DNA from 2 places in the Microbulbifer sp. ABH2_005 genome. Region 2 is predicted to be linked to the other one. Evidence: predicted binding sites of a transcription regulator. Region 2 holds the regulator's gene; the other holds the start of a gene.
What was found. The regulator PhoB, encoded in region 2, activates phosphate uptake and scavenging genes when phosphate is short. The targets are predictions, from matches to a motif close to TGTCATAAANNTGTAACA.
Positions count from the first base shown of each region.

Region 1: ACXAFI_RS08250 (porin) is a predicted target of PhoB. The motif match lies at 1,377-1,394, and genes of this name have one in related genera.

Region 1 is NZ_JBSWWI010000001.1:1,893,497-1,896,913, reverse strand. It holds gene ACXAFI_RS08255 (DNA internalization-related competence protein ComEC/Rec2) at 1-1,105, opposite strand, end outside; gene ACXAFI_RS08250 (porin) at 1,520-2,497, shown strand; gene ACXAFI_RS08245 (bifunctional 2-methylcitrate dehydratase/aconitate hydratase) at 2,630-3,417, opposite strand, start outside.
Region 2 is NZ_JBSWWI010000002.1:151,162-154,578, forward strand. It holds gene phoR (phosphate regulon sensor histidine kinase PhoR) at 1-838, opposite strand, end outside; gene phoB (phosphate regulon transcriptional regulator PhoB) at 973-1,677, opposite strand; gene ubiA (4-hydroxybenzoate octaprenyltransferase) at 1,787-2,629, opposite strand; gene ACXAFI_RS18170 (chorismate--pyruvate lyase family protein) at 2,693-3,274, opposite strand.

The DNA of each region.
Region 1 (3,417 bases), on a different contig from region 2:
CCACACCGATTTCCGCTGCCCTCGCCTGCCAAACGGAACTGCGCCCTGAAAACCCCAAAAGAAGCGCCCCCACCGCGGTGAACGACAGCCAAAATCCTACTCCGAAGAAAGCCAATGGCTGAATAATCAGCACTAGTGCCAAAGCGAGCGAAAAGGCCAAGCCAGCGCCTACTCTGCGCCGCCAATGCCAGGCCAGCAACAAGACCCAAGTCATCACCAAGGCCCTTTGGGCTGAAAGAGGCGCACCGGCCAAAAGGGTGTAGATCAGGGTGCCAAGGAGCGCCAGAAGCACCGGCAACCACCTGGGGCTGGCACCCAGTAACACCCCCAAAGTTCGGGCCAAAACCTGCCCCAGCAGAAGTAAAAATCCAGCCACCATGCCCACATGCAGCCCCGATATGGCCAAAAGGTGTGCGGTCCCTGTCTCCCTTAAAAGGTCCTTATCGGCATGGGAAAGACCACTGCGGTCTCCCAATAACAGCGCTGTGACCAAGGCATTCTGATTTATCGGTAGCTTTTGAATCCTCTCCCTCAAAGTGTCTCGCAAAGCAGAGAGCCCTGCAGCCTGCTCCAACCACTGCGGATCACCATTATGAGTACGCACATAGCCCGTTGCATATACGCCACGCCGTAAAAGCCAGCCCTCATAATCGAAGGTATGGGGATTCACACTGCCGCGCGGGCGCTTCAATCGCACCGATAACATCCAGCGGCTATTACCGCGCAAGCGCGCTTGCACCTCTTCATCTGCTCGATACCAGGTGAGATAGAGGAGGCTGCCTATATCAATACCCCCTACCCCAGCCTCCAAGACCCTCGCCTGGAAGCGTATATCCCTGGTAGCGGCACCCTGTGATGCATGGTTATTTCTGACTTCGGGCAGGGATACAACCTCGACTCTTAGGCGCTGATCTATGCCATGTGCCGTTTCGGGTAAACGCTGTTCAAGCGCAGTTTTATTGCTCGATAGCGCCCAAAGAGCTCCGAGTAATGAGGTGACAAGTAATAGAGAGAGGGAGCGTCTTTGAGGAATGGAAAGCAACAGTAGTAAAACAACCAGGTATACCCAGAGTACCGCCCCTATTTCTGGCAAAGCAGGCAGCATGCCAATAACTGCGATCGACAGAGAGAACACCCAAAGGACTAGAGTGAGGCTCCTTGGCCACAGAGTAGATTTGTGCCCCAGTCTCCCACTAAATCTGTACATTTTTTGTGCAATTCCTGTGGCGCCCATCCCTGTAAAAAGCCCTGTAATAACAACGCATTCAGTTATTCAATTCGCCACACAAAATAGGCACCCTAGAACCAAAAAACACCTGTAATCGGCGTGCCATGCCGCATTGTGACTGCCTTAACTGTTATTCATGGCACCTATTGGTCATATTTTTTTAAGAAAAATGCCATGTTTCACATGTTTGTAATATTCAGGTCGCAGAATCCGCACCAAATCGAGGGGCAACCAAAGGACTAAACGGAAGGCTTCCCCTCAACCCACAACCATAAACTGTGCGAGACGACTATGAATAAGACCGCTCTCTCTCTGGCCATTGTTGCCATGATCCCTACTCTGGCCAGCGCCCAAGAAGAAGGCGATGTCCTCGACTTTTACGGCAAAGCCAATGCTACCTTTCAGTCTGCTGACGAAGGTGATGGCTCTGTAACCGACGTTCAAAGCAACGCTTCCCGCTTGGGTGTTAAGGGCGAGATCGCCCTGACCGACGGCATCAAGGGTATCTACCGTATGGAATACGAAGTAGATATGGACGGCGACGCTGACGATACTTTCTCCCAGCGCAACATCTACGCAGGCCTGGAAGGCGGCTTCGGTCAGGTAATCGCGGGTAAGTTCGATACCCCACTGAAGGTTGCTCAGAAGAAAGTTGACCTGTTCAACGACCTGGAAGGCGATATCAAAAGCCTGATCACCAGCAGCGACAACCGCGAAGAAGACGCTCTGCAGTACACTACTCCGTCTTTCGCTGGCTTCAAAGCTTCTGCTGCTTACATTAGCAACAAAGATGAAGTCATTGGTTACGAGATCGTTGGCCAAGATGACGATGGTAACGACATCTTAGGTAAAGAAATCAAGCGCAACAACGGCATCTCTACTTCTATTGCTTACGATAACAATGGCGTTTACATGGCCTACGCTTTCGACCAAGACGTTGAAGGCCAGGACGTTGACGTTCAGCGCTTTGTAGCTCAGTACAACATCGGCCCTGTACAGGTTGGTGCTCTATTCGAAGACCAGGAAAACGCTGACGGCGAAAACGCCGATGGCTGGATGGGCTCTGTAGCGTACAAAATCGAGCAGTGGACTCTGAAAGCTCAGTACGGTCAGTCCGACATTAAGAAAGAAGACGGCGAAACTTACAGCCTGGGCGTTGACTACAAGTTCAACAGCGCAGCAAAAGTATTTGGCTTCTACACCGACGAAACTGCTGATGGCGATTACGACCGCAGCTATGCCGGTATCGGTGCTGAATACAAGTTCTAAGAGCACTTGTAACGGCGGTCATCCAAATTGGGAAGAGCTGTTTGACCGTCGTATGATTTGAGAGCTTGAATTAGGCGGCCTATGGCCGCCTTTTTTTTATTGGAAGCCACAAAGCCACATTGCGGCAGCCCATCAAATAACCAACTTCTCCATGAAAAGATGCACTGGCATTGCCTGTAACTGTTGTTGATCAGAAAATAAAGCTAATATTTTCTCTGCTTGGCCTGAAGGGAAACGTGCAGCCAGATTGGAATGGAATTTCTTCAACAAAAGCGGTATCCCCTCTTTACGGCGTCGACGATGACCAAGGGGATATTCCACCACTACATTCTCTGTTGCCTTGCCCCCCTTAAAAAATACCTGCACACCATTCGCAATTGAACGCTTATCCGGATCAAGGTAATCCTTGGAATAGCAGCCATCTTCCACGACCGTAATTTTCCCGCGCAGCACATCAATTTCCGGATGGGACTGATGGAATTCATCCTCGTAATAACCAGCCTGTAAATCCCCAAACAAAAGAGCTACAGCCACGATATATTGCAGGCAGTGGTCGCGATCCGCTGGATTGGCGAGAGGACCGCTTTTACTAATAATTCGTATTGCAGATTGGTGGGTGGCCACGACAATCCTATCAATATCCCCCACTCTGTCTTTCACCTGCGGATGTAAAAAAATCGCAGCCTCACAGGCCGTCTGGCCATGAAATTCCGCCGGGAAGGAAATCTTGAAAAGGATATTTTCCATTACATAGGAACCGTATCTGCGCGGAAACTTGAATTGCTGCTCCTCCAACGGTTTTATTGCCTGATCAGCATTGGTTTTACTGAAAGCCACGTCATAAAAGCCCCACTGCTTCGCCGTAAGTACGGTTGGTATACCCATCTCACCACGCATGGCCATATCCGCCAAGCGAACTC
Region 2 (3,417 bases):
CCACGGAGACGTCGCTGGATTTCCGCTCGGAAGTCTCCAGGCGTGCCAGGAGAAGCAGATCGTTGACCAAAGTGGTCATACGCGCGGCTTGTTCCTCCATCTGAACCAGGGGGCGTCGCCAGGCGGGGGGAGCCATATCGCTGCTCTGTAGGGTTTCCAGGTAGCCGGCGATTACGGTGAGCGGAGTGCGCAGTTCGTGGGAGACGTTAGCGACAAAATCCCGGCGCATCTGCTCGAGATTGTGCAGGCGAGTGATATCGCGAACGATCACCAGAGCTTCATCCTTGCCGTAGCGGGTGACTTCCAGCTGTAGGTGAAGAGCTTCATTGCCTGGGGCCTGCAGGGTCAGTGGTCCACGGGGACTGTTGTCCTCGCTGTGCATATAGCTGACAAATCCGGGATCGCGCACGAAGTTCACCAGGGACTGTCCCTGATCGCTGGACTGTAGGCCGAGCAGCTCGCCGGCGGCGGGGTTCCACCAGGCCAGGTGGTCGCCATTTTCCAATGCCACAATACCTTCGCGCAGGGCACTGGTACTGTCCTGAACACGGCGCAACATGGCATGCAGCTTTTGTTTTTCGCGGCGGTGGCGGCGCTGCATGCGGTAGAAGTCGTCGTAGATTTCGCCCCAGATGCCAAAAGCGGTGGGCGCAGGGCCGCGGCGGCCATTGGCCAGCCAGCGATTGAAGCGGTGCTGTTGCCACAGTACCGAGAGCAGGTAGGCTGCCAGCCCTAAGATCAGGGTCAAGGACCACTCGGAGGTGGTGAACCCTAGGGTTAAGCAGCCCAGTGCAATAATTAAAAAGCGCGAAAATTCGCCAATACTGCGATCCAACATAGCCTTGCCGTGTTACCTGGCGGTCGTCGGGAGGGCTGGTATCCACCCCCGCACTCAGTACATCTTAGAAACCCGATCCTCTACAGGAGTGACCAAGGGTTACCGCGGGAGTCAGTGCCGATCCAGAAGGATTGTCACACTTTTTCGACAGTTTGCACAGAAAATCGATAGCCGGTGCCGCGCACTGTCTGGATATAGCGGTCGTGACCATCCAGTGCCAGTGCCTTGCGTAGGCGGCGGATATGTACGTCGACCGTGCGCTCCTCCACATACACATTACCGCCCCAGACATGATCCAGCAGTTGGGTGCGGGTGTAGGCGCGCTCCTGGTGAGAGAGGAAGAAGGTCAGCAGGCGAAATTCGGTCGGGCCCATATCCACCGGCTGTCCCTTGATGTTGACCCTGTGGCTGATAGGGTCCAGAACCAAATCTCCGGCGCTGAGGGGGTCTTCGGGAGTGGCTGGGCCGGCGCGACGCAGTACCGCCTTGAGGCGCGCCACCAGTTCCCGGGGAGAGAATGGCTTGGTGATATAGTCGTCGGCGCCCGTCTCTAACCCTTTGATTTTATTATCTTCTTCACCCTTGGCGGTGAGCATGATAATGGGCACCGCAGTGGTCAGCTCGTCGCGCTTGAGGCGGCGGGCCAGCTCCACACCGGACACATCGGGCAGCATCCAATCGAGGAGAATGAGGTCTGGCTTTTCGTCGATGACCAGGGCGTGGGCCTCCTGGGCGTTCTCCGCCTCCAGGCAGCGGTAGTCTGCCATTTCCAACGCCACCCGCAGCATATCGCGGACTGCTGCTTCGTCGTCGACAATCAGGATTGTTTTACTGTGCATTTGGCTGCCATACCCGTTCTGTTGTCAGAAGTTCCCGGTTATGACCGGGGATTAAACGGGATTTATATGACAAATATATGACGGTTGTGCCTCAACTCCCAGACCTGGATCAATTGAAGAGGTAATGCAGGAATATTCCGGCAAATATCGCCAATCCTACCCAGTTGTTATGGAGAAATGCTTTGAAGCAGGCGTTTCTGTCCCGGCCGCGGATCAGCCACTGCTGGTAGGAAAAGAGCGCCGCCACGATAGCCATAGCCACATAGTAAATGGCGCCGAGAGCAAAGCGCTGGCCCATCAACAGTAGTGCCAGTAACACCAAAACCTGCAGGGCTGCAGTCATGGCTCTGTCCATATCCCCGAACAGAATTGCCGTGGATTTGACCCCGATTTTCAGGTCGTCATCCCGATCCACCATGGCGTAGAAGGTGTCGTAGCAGAGAGTCCACAACAGGTTGGCAGTATAAAGAAGCCAAGCCTGTGGCGGGACTTCGCCAGTCACTGCGGCAAAAGCCATGGGGATGCCCATACTGAATGCCGCACCCAGTACCACTTGTGGCAGGTGAGTATGGCGCTTAGCGAAGGGGTAGCAGAAGGCCAATGCCAGTGCTGGCAGTGATAATAAAATCGTTAGCCGGTTGGTGGTGAGGACCAGTAGAAAAGCCGCGAAGCTGAGCCCGGCAAAGAGGCCCAGGGCTGCCTTGGGGGTAATACTTCCTGTGGCGAGTGGGCGCGTGGCGGTGCGCTTTACATGGCCGTCAATCTCGCGGTCGGCAAAGTCGTTTACCGCACAGCCGGCCGCACGCATCAGTATGACTCCCAGGGTGAACACCGCAAACAGGTGCAGCCCTGGCCAGCCGCCCGCGGCGAGCCAAAGTGCGGCCCAGGTTGGCCATAGCAGTAGCAGGGAGCCGATGGGCCTATCCATACGCGCCAATTGCCAGTAGGGCATTACTGCGGGCCAGCGCGCGGCGATTTGTTGGCTGATCACGGTAGCTTATCTCCCTGTGTTTGGTTATTGGTTTGTGGGGGCTATGGGTGGGCCGTCGGGACGAAAGTGCGTGAGGAAGGCCTCTGCCACCAGCAGGGGTTTGCCCCGCAGCCAAAATATTGAACGGCGCCCCCAGACGTTATCGCCCTCGTTGCAGAGCCCTTGAGCCTGCAAATCGGGGTTGCGGCGCAACTGGTTGAACTCTATTTCACCGCGGCGGATTCCCGGTTCGCTGAAAAGCAGCTCCCCCAGGGGGCGGCTGTCCAGGCTGCGCAGGTTGCGGGACTTGCCCTGCAGGCTACGCAGGGGCAGGACACTGCGTGCGTAAACCCAGGGCTGGCCACAGCCCAGCAATAAAACCTCCCGCACCAGGGCGCGGCTGCGGCGATTTAAATTGAGTGCGCGGCATTCCTCGGCGCGAGGCAGTTGCCAGCTCTGGCCTAGTACCCGCACGCTAAAGTCCCCTCCACTTAATTGCTTCAGGGCTGCAGTGAGCGAACCGGTGTAGGCCAGCCACGGCATCAGGTTTTCCGGTGGCTGGGACTGCGCCGGTTCAAATGGCCGCCCCTGCCAATCGCCTGCAGGTACAAATGGAGATTGGTGCAACGATAACTCCGGAGTCTGCAAAAGGGGGCATTGTACCCTGCCCTCTGGCGGCTGGCGCCACCCCGTTGGATTTTTGCTCACCGGGGCGGCAATGGATATAGTGCTCCCTTTAATGAAAACAATGAATTTATAAAGAGAAGCTT